DNA from 4 places in the Arthrobacter sp. Cza30 genome. Region 2 is predicted to be linked to each of the others. Evidence: riboswitches for the same ligand, from Rfam matches in the RefSeq annotation. Region 2 holds a riboswitch; each other region holds the start of a gene.
The links. A riboswitch is a leader RNA that binds a small molecule or an ion and turns the genes downstream of it on or off. The one in region 2 is predicted to bind thiamine pyrophosphate.
Positions count from the first base shown of each region.

Region 1: it holds a riboswitch for thiamine pyrophosphate, as region 2 does, so the genes downstream of both, AC5RVZ_RS08300 (NtaA/DmoA family FMN-dependent monooxygenase) here and AC5RVZ_RS00925 (ECF transporter S component) in region 2, are expected to answer to the same signal.
Region 3: it holds a riboswitch for thiamine pyrophosphate, as region 2 does, so the genes downstream of both, AC5RVZ_RS31140 (YkoF family thiamine/hydroxymethylpyrimidine-binding protein) here and AC5RVZ_RS00925 (ECF transporter S component) in region 2, are expected to answer to the same signal.
Region 4: it holds a riboswitch for thiamine pyrophosphate, as region 2 does, so the genes downstream of both, AC5RVZ_RS06355 (ECF transporter S component) here and AC5RVZ_RS00925 (ECF transporter S component) in region 2, are expected to answer to the same signal.

Region 1 covers NZ_JBNHGA010000002.1:640,034-642,221, forward strand. The annotation lists gene scpC (succinyl-CoA:acetate CoA-transferase ScpC) at 1-1,150, shown strand, start outside; TPP riboswitch at 1,218-1,327, shown strand; gene AC5RVZ_RS08300 (NtaA/DmoA family FMN-dependent monooxygenase) at 1,358-2,188, shown strand, end outside.
Region 2 covers NZ_JBNHGA010000001.1:223,440-225,627, reverse strand. The annotation lists gene AC5RVZ_RS00930 (ABC transporter ATP-binding protein) at 1-243, opposite strand, end outside; gene AC5RVZ_RS00925 (ECF transporter S component) at 245-889, opposite strand; TPP riboswitch at 880-991, opposite strand; gene AC5RVZ_RS00920 (D-alanyl-D-alanine carboxypeptidase family protein) at 1,030-2,188, shown strand, end outside.
Region 3 covers NZ_JBNHGA010000014.1:42,411-44,598, forward strand. The annotation lists gene AC5RVZ_RS31135 (adenylosuccinate synthase) at 1-688, shown strand, start outside; TPP riboswitch at 855-965, shown strand; gene AC5RVZ_RS31140 (YkoF family thiamine/hydroxymethylpyrimidine-binding protein) at 998-1,669, shown strand; gene AC5RVZ_RS31145 (ECF transporter S component) at 1,686-2,188, shown strand, end outside.
Region 4 covers NZ_JBNHGA010000002.1:236,733-238,920, forward strand. The annotation lists gene AC5RVZ_RS06350 (ABC transporter ATP-binding protein) at 1-170, opposite strand, end outside; gene AC5RVZ_RS06355 (ECF transporter S component) at 179-799, opposite strand; TPP riboswitch at 842-975, opposite strand; gene AC5RVZ_RS06360 (DUF4235 domain-containing protein) at 1,145-1,405, shown strand; gene mnhG (monovalent cation/H(+) antiporter subunit G) at 1,515-2,039, opposite strand; gene AC5RVZ_RS06370 (MrpF/PhaF family protein) at 2,029-2,188, opposite strand, start outside.

The DNA of each region.
Region 1 (2,188 bases), on a different contig from region 2:
GTTTTTCGGCGACGTCGACCTGGCCGTGGTCGAGGCGGTGGGCATCCTCGAGGACGGACGGCTCATCCCGTCCACCTCGGTGGGCAACAACATGACCTGGCTCCGGCAGGCCAGCCAGGTCATCGTGGAGATCAACAACGCCCAGCCGGTGGGTCTCGAGGGCATGCACGACGTCTACTACGGCACCGCCCTGCCGCCGGAACGCAGGCCCATCCCGCTCGAGCACCCCGACGACCGGATCGGCGAACCCTACCTGCAGGTGGATCCGGACAAGATCGTGGCCGTCGTGCACACCGACGCGCCCGACCGGAACTCCCCCTTCAACCCGCCCGACGACGCGTCGCAGCAGATCGCGGGCCACCTGCTGGACTTCCTGGACCACGAGGTCCGGCGCGGGCGGCTGACCGAGCAGCTGCTCCCGCTGCAGTCCGGCGTCGGCAATATCCCCAACGCCGTGCTGGAAGGCCTGGCGGCCGGCGGCTACCGCGGCCTGACCGCCTACACCGAAGTCATCCAGGACGGCATGCTGCAGCTGCTCAAGGAGGGCGTGCTGCGCATGGCCTCCGCCACGTCCTTCTCGCTCAGCCGCACCGGCCTGGAGGAGTTCAACGCCAACGTCGACTACTACCGCGAGCGCATCATCCTGCGCACCCAGGAAATTTCCAACCACCCCGAGCTGGTCCGCCGGCTGGGCTGCATCTCGCTCAACGGCATGATCGAGGCGGACATCTACGGCAACATCAACTCCACCCACGTGGCCGGCACCAAGGTCATGAACGGCATCGGCGGCTCCGGCGACTTCGCCCGGAACAGCTACCTGTCCGTCTTCATGTCCCCCAGCATGGCCAAGGGCGGGAAGGTCTCCAGCATCGTGCCGATGGCCAGCCACGTCGACCACACCGAGCACGACACGATGATCGTGATCACCGAGCAGGGCCTGGCCGACCTGCGCGGGCTCGCGCCGAAGCAGCGGGCGCGCAAGATCATCGAGACCTGCGCGCATCCGGACTACCGGCCCATGCTCCAGGACTACTTCGACCGGGCCTGCCGGGACAGCTTCGGCAAGCACACCCCGCACCTGCTCGGCGAGGCCTTGTCCTGGCACCAGCGCTTCGTGGAGACCGGCAGCATGCTCCCCGCACAGCAGTAACGGCCGGGAGTATGACGCCGTCGTGCCGGCGGCCTTTCGCCGCCCGGTGCGGCTGCCGGTAGGCTGCTGGCTTGTACACGGGAGTCCGGTGAGCCGGGCTGAGAGGAAGCTTCTCAAGTTTCGACCGTTGAACCTGATCTGGATCATGCCAGCGCAGGGAGCAACCCTCACACCCGTGCCCTGTTCACTCAACAGAAGGGCGCGACAGTGCAGACATCCGACGGCATGCACCTGGTGGCGATGGTCAACCCGCCGACCAGCCAGTATTCCGAGAACTGGCGGCATCCGCTCTCCCGGCGGGACTGGATGAGCGCGGAGTTTTACCTCGATCTGGGCCGGACGCTGGAACGAGGCTGCTTCGACATGCTGTTCCTGCCCGACGCGCTGGCCGTCCCCGAGGACAACGCGGGCGACTACGCCACCACGCTGGTCACCGGCGGCAAGGGCGCCATCTATCTCGACCCCTTGGTCACCCTGTCACTGGTTGCCGGCGCGACCCGGCACCTGGGCTTGGCCGCCACCATCTCCACGACCTTCACCCCTGCCTACACCATCGCCCGGAAGCTGCTCTCGCTGGATCACCTCTCTGGCGGCCGGGTCGCCTGGAACATCGTCACGTCCACCACCGACGCCGAGGCCGCCAACTTCGGCCTGGCCGCCATCCCGCCCAAGTCGGAGCGTTACGACCGGGCCGACGACGTCGTCCAGGCCGTGGTGGACCTATGGGAGACCTGGGAGCCCGGGGCGCTGACACTGGACGTGCCGGGACGCCGGTTTGCGGATCCGGAGCGTGTCCACCGGGTACCGGAACGGTCCCGGTCCGGCGGCGACGAGGGTCCGCTGAGCCGCGGTCCGATCACCCTGCCGCGCAGCCCGCAGGGAAGGCCGGTGCTCATGCAGGCCGGATCCTCCCCGCGCGGCATGGAGTTCGCCGCCCGCTGGGCCGAGGTCGTGTTCGCCGTCGCCGACACTCCGGACGCCATGCGCGCGGTGCGGACCGAACTGCGGGCCCGCGCTGCGGCCGCCGGACGGAATCCG
Region 2 (2,188 bases):
CGCTTCGGCGCGGTGGCCGTCGACGAGCAGCGAGCCGGTCTCGTCGCCTTCGTCGGCACCGCCGAGAAGGCCCGCGATGCCGGCGAGCAGCGTCGATTTGCCCGCACCGGACGCGCCGAGCAGCAGCACGCGCTCGCCGGGCTCGATCGTGAAGGACACATCGCGCACGGCCGGTGCACGACGCCCGGCGTAGCGCCATCCCCAGCCCGCCGCCGTGATGCGGGCCGGGCGGGTGGTCGGCATGTCAGACCTCGCGGCGCGCTTCGCGTCCGGCCGCGAAGCGGTTCAGCGCCCCCGTCGCCGCGAGCGCCCGCACCGCGGCCCATCCGACGACGCCGGCGAGCACCGCCCCGGACGCCAGCACCGACCCGAGGTAGATGAGGTTGAACTCCAGCGTCTTCAGGATGTTCGGCGAGCTGCCGTAGAACAGCTCGAAGATCCACGCGGCCGCAGCGGCGCCCGCGCCGGCGAGGATCGCCACCGGAAGAGTGAACCGCCGGTACAGGAACAGCGCGAAGATGAGCTCCGCGCCGAGCCCCTGCACGAGGCCGGAGAGAACAGTGGACACGCCCCACACGTTCCCGATGAGCATCGACACGATCGCGGCGATCACCTCGACCAGCAGCGCGGCTCCCGGCTTGCGGATGACCAGGCCGCCGATCACGCCGCCGATGAGCCAGATGCCCACGGCGATCCCGCCGAGGCCGGGGGTCAAGCCGTCCATCGCGGTGAACCAGGCATAGCCGACGGTGTTCCAGGCCCAGAACACCAGGCCCAGGGCGACGCCGAGGACGGCGGCCACCACGATGTCGACGACGCGCCAGCGGTAGCGGTTCGTCGGGGTCTTCCCGCCGCGAGCGGAGTCGACGGTGGACGTGGACGTGTGCATATGAACTCCTCCCTGCGCCGGCATGATCCGGATCAGGTTCGACGGTCGAAGCGTGGATCGCTTCCTCTCAGCCCGGCTCACCGGACTCCCGTGGTTGTGGCCTCGAGTATACCGCCGCGCGTGCGGGGTATCTTGAGCGAGTGACACTGGACGACGCTCCCCCGCGCACGCGCCGCGAACGGCGCGCGCGGACGGGTGCGATCCCGGTCCTGTCCGGCGACGCGGCGCAGGGAGAGGCGGCCCCGCCCCGGCAGTCGGACACCGCGGACACCGCGCATCCGGCGCGCAGCGCGGCGCCCGCCGCTGCCGGCGACACCGGGCTCACCGTCGCGTCGCCGCCGGTGCCGGCGGCGACGGCCACCGACACCGCCACGGACGCCTCGATCGGCACCGGCTCCCTCTCGGCACCCGAGTCCCCCGCCGGCGCCGCCACCGCGGCGTTCCGGCCCGCCGAGGTCGTCAGCCGGCCTCGGGCATTGGCGTGGGTCGACGGGAGCACTGTCGGCCGGATGCCGGCTCCGGGCGACCTCACCGCGGCAGCGAGTCCCTACGTGCCCGTCGAGAAGGACCTGCTCGCGAACGCGCCGCGCCGCTCGCCGCTGCGAGCGGGGGTCATCGCCCCGGTGGCGGTCATCGCGGGCCTCCTCGGCGCCTACTCCGGCACCACGCTCCTGTGGCCGCTGCACGCGGTCGCGCCCACCGTGACCGCCGTGCAGGTGCAGCCGGCGGCGGCGCCGGCGGCCGCGCTGACGTGGCCTGCCGAAGGCAGTGCGGCGGTGGCGGTGGACGGCTTCCCCGGCGCCGTGGCCTCCGCGACGGACCCCGACGCGATCGCGAGCATCACCAAGGTCGTGACGGCGCTGGTCGTCCTCGACGAGATGCCGCTGTCGCCCGGCGAGCAGGGTCCGGAGTTCCGCTTCACCGCCGCCGACAGCACCCGCTACTGGCAGTACCGTGCGAACGGCGAGTCGGCGCTCGACGTTCCCGTCGGGGGCGTCCTGACGCAGTATCAGATGCTCGAAGGCATGCTGATCGGCTCGGCGAACAACTACGCCGACCGTCTGGCGCAGAACCTCTGGCCCTCGGATGCCGTCTTCGCGTCCGCTGCTCGCGCGTGGCTGGAGTCGCACGGTGTCCCCGGCGTGACGGTCGTGGAGCCGACCGGCATGGACCCGGGCAATGCCGCCAGCCCGGAGGCGCTCATCGCCCTCGCGCAGAAGGCGCTGGCCAATCCCGTCATCGCCGAGATCGTGGCGAAGCCGTCGGTGCAGCTGCCCGGCGCCGGACTCGTCGAGAACA
Region 3 (2,188 bases), on a different contig from region 2:
CGACTCCACCTACGTGCTGAATAAGGCGCTGGACGAGGGCAAGGTCGTGCTGATGGAGGGCGGCCAGGCAACGTTCCTGGACGTGGACCACGGCACCTACCCGTTCGTGACCTCCTCCAACCCGACCGCCGGCGGCGCGTCCGTGGGCTCGGGCATCGGCCCCACCCGGATCAACCGCGTCGTGGGCATCATCAAGGCGTACACCACCCGCGTGGGCGCCGGGCCGTTCCCCACCGAGCTGTTCGACGACATGGGCGAGTACCTGCAGAAGAAGGGCGGGGAGTTCGGCGTGAACACCGGCCGGCCGCGGCGCTGCGGCTGGTACGACGCCGTGCTGGCCCGCCACGCCGCCCGCGTCAACGGCTTCACGGACTACTTCGTGACCAAGCTGGACGTCCTCACCGGCATCGAACAGATCCCGGTCTGCGTCGCCTACGACGTGGACGGCATCCGGCACGACGAAATGCCGATGACCCAGACTGAGTTCCACCACGCCAAGCCGATCTTCGAGTACTTCGAGGGCTGGACCGAGGACATCACCGGCGCCAGGACCCTGGAAGACCTGCCCGAGAACGCCCGCAACTACGTGCTGGCGCTCGAAAAACTCTCCGGCACCCGGTTTTCCGCCATCGGCGTTGGCCCCGACCGCGACCAGACCATCGTGGTGCGGGACCTGATCAACGAATAGCAGGACCAACGACGGCGGTGCGTCCGGTTCGGCGTCGGGCCGTCCCCGCTGGATGACGAGCGCGGGGCGCGGGCAGTGATGTCCGCGCCCCGTCGCATCCCAGCCTTCACAGCCCCTTTCAGGCCGTTGAAACCTTTCGCCTCTACCGCGCGCGATGGGTTAGACTCGTGGGCAACACGGGAGTCCGGTGAGCCGGGCTGAGAGGAAACTTCTCAAGTTTCGACCGTCGAACCTGATCTGGATCATGCCAGCGCAGGGACGTTGACTCTTTACTACCCGTGCCCCGTTTAACGAACCTAAGGGCGCGACATGCGAACATCAGACTCGATCGTCACAGCGACGAACACCCCCACTGCTGCCGTCGGCAGCGACAAGTTCACCGCCACTCCCCGCGAGTTCGGCGTGGGCGCGAGATTGACCCTGGCGGTCATGGCCGACAACTACGCCGACGTCATCCTGGCGGCACTGGACCAGGCCGACTCCACCGGCCTCGACGTGCAGACCGGCAAGGTGAGCACCTACCTGACCGGCACCGAGCAGGATGTGCTGCGCTACCTGAGCCAGGTCATTGCCGCGGCGGGACGCACCGGGGCACATGTCTCGGCCTCCGTGCTCCTGTCCCGGGGCTGCCCGGGCGGCGTCAGCTGCGAGATACCCGAGGGCGGCGCGGCCCTGTACTCCGAGATCCCGGAACTGGAACCCACGGGAATCGAGGCCGCCGCCGACTGGGCGCTTTATCCCCTGGCCGACGGCGGTACCGGCGGTTCCTCGGCGGACCACATGCGCGATATCTACGCCGCCATCGACTACGCGAAGTCCACGGGTGTCGCGGTGCAGGCGGAGCACTTCGTCACCCGCCTGGACGGCGACGTCGCCCAGGTGCTGCAGACCATTGCCGCCGGCTGGATACTGGTGGGCCGGTCCGTCCAGCACGTGACGACCCACGCCACGCTCTCCATCAACAGCCCCAGCGCCTCCTGAAGCGGAAGGACCAGTCATGCCATCATCGTCGTCGCAGCAGCATGCCCTCCCGCGCGGTGCCTGGACCCTAAAGGACCTCGTCCTCCTGGTTGTCCTGGGCGTCGTCTTCGGTTTCCTCTACTGGGTCTTCGTCCAGGCCTGGACCGCCCTGTCCCTGCTGATGGGTCCGGCCGGAGACCTATCGCAGCACTTCCTGGCCGGAAGCTGGCTCCTGGTGGCTCCGATCGCCATCGCCATCGTCCAGCGTCCCTTCGCCGGTGTCCTGGCCGAGGTTTTGGCCTCGGTGATAGAGGTGGTGTTCCTGGGCTCCGCCGTCGGTCCGCTGCTGTTCGTCGCGGCCGCCATCCAGGGCGTTGGCAGTGAGATCCCGTTCGCGGCCACCCGCTATCGTTCCTACGGCTGGCTTACCTACGCCCTGTCCGGGCTGTTCGGCGCCGGCCTGGTCTTCTTCTATTCGGCCTTCCGGTCCGGCTGGTACGGCCAGGACTTGTTCTGGACCCGCCTGGTCATCCACCTGAT
Region 4 (2,188 bases), on a different contig from region 2:
GTGGACTTGCCGGCCCCGGAGGCGCCCAGCAGCAGGACCCGTTCGCCCGGGGCGATGCTGAAACTGGCCGCGCGCACCGCCGGATCCTTGCGGCCGGCATGCCGCCAGCCCCACCCCTCGGCGAGGACGGGCACCGGGCGGGGCGCCGCCGTCGTACTCTGCGCTCCCATTAAACGGCTCAGGCGTCTGCCGTGCGTCCCGCGGCGAAGGAGGACAGCGCACCCGTCTTCGCCAGGCCCCTGACCGCCAGCCACGGCAGCAGCCCGGCAATCACCACGCCGGACACGGCCGCGAAGCCCACGTAGGCGAGCTGCCATTCGGCGGCCCACAGCATGTTGTAGAGGATGTTCTCGCTGATCGACAGCGCCAGGCCTGCGCCCAGGCCGGCCAGCAGCGCCACGCCGAGATTAAACCTGCGGTACAGAAAGAGCAGGAAGACGACCTCGGCGCCCAGGCCCTGGATCAGGCCGGAGACCAGGACGGTCATGCCGAAGCTCGTGCCCAGCAGCGCGGAGACAACCGCCGCCAGCATCTCGCAGTAGATGGCGGCGCCGGGCTTGCGGATGATCAGCCCGCCCAGCACGCCCGCCATCAGCCAGCCGCCGGTGTACAGCCCGGCGGAAGGCGGGAAAGCTATGGTCAGGCCCTCGATCAGCGGCCAGCCCGCCGACCAGGCCCAGAAGATGACGCCGACGGCCACGGCGACCACCGAGGCAACGACGATGTCCACCACCCGCCAGCCGTAACGCTGCTTCCGGGCAGGGGTGGGCGTGGCGGGTGCATTCGAAACGGTACTCATGGAATCCTCCTGGTTGCAGGAGGGGAGGGCGGCCACGCGGCGCGCCCCGAGAACTCGACTCCCTTCGCCGGTACTAACCGGAGCAGGTTCGAGGGTCTGCGGTCTATCCGCACTCTCAGCGTCCCTCCCGGTCTCCGGTGTGCACCGGCCGGTCGGACGCTCCCCTGTCGTCACTAGATGCTGTCTGGCAGCACGTACCAGTCTACACTCGCCCGCAGCGGCGGGCATTCGGGCGCAGACCCCGGGAAAATGCACGAGGGCTTACGGCCCCGGCGGGTGCCGGGCAGTAGGCTGGGAACCGGAACAGCAGTTGAGACGGGGCTGCGGCCCCGGAAGGGAGCGGGCATGAGCGTTGTGTTGAGGCTCTTGGGCACACTGGTGAGTATCGGCGCGGGCCTGGCAGCCAGCCAGCTGCTGGGGCTTGTCTGGAAGATGGTCACCGGAAAAGATGCGCCCAAGAGCGACGATGACCTGGAGAACAGCCTGCGGGCGGCGGTGGCCTTCGCCGTGGTGTCCGGCACCGTGGCGCGGGTGATCCAGGTGCTGACCAAGCGCGCCACCGCCAAGGCGGTCATCCGCTACGACAAGACCCGGGAAATGGTCTAAGCGGTCCCTTGAGGATTCCGATGGGGGACGGGCCGCGGGCCCGTCCCCCATCGCGTTCTGGTCCCGGCCGCCGGCGCCCGCCCGCGGCCCGGTCCCCTTGGCCGGCAGGTTACGGAGCGTCCGCGGGCCCGGCGTCGTCCTGGTCGGTCCGCCCGGGAGCGGCCGCCGCCCCCGCGGTTCGCCGTTCCCCCGGCTTCCCGGCGTCCTGGCCGCCGGTGACAGCACGGCTGCCGGTGTCGGCACCGGCAGGCATGGCGTCATCGGATGACGCCACGGAATCTTCCTCCGCCGCCGCCTCCACCACCGCGTCGAGGTCGTCCACGCTGAGGATTTCCTTGCGCAGGTGTTTGGTGCGGTAGCCGGCCCGGCCCACCATGTGGGCGGACACCGGCACGGTCAGCAGCTGGAACAGCCAGGCTATGAGGAGTATGGGCACCGCCACCCAGCTGCGCAGCTGCAATCCCAGTCCCGTCAGCAGCAGCAGCAGGCCGAAGACCTGCGGCTTCGTGGCGGCGTGCATCCGCGAGAGCAGGTCCGGAAACCGCAGCAGGCCGATGGCCGCGGCCAGGGACATCCCCGCGCCGGCGATCAGGCAGACGGCGGTCCCGATGTCGAGGATCAAGTCAGTGTTCACGGGGCCGCCCGTCCGTCACGAAACGAGCCACGGCGACCGAGCCGATGAAGCCGACAACGCTGATGACGACAACCAGTGTCAGGTTGTTCATGTGGCCGCCGGCGGCCATGTCCACGATGAGTCCGGCGCAGACGATCGCCAGCAGCACG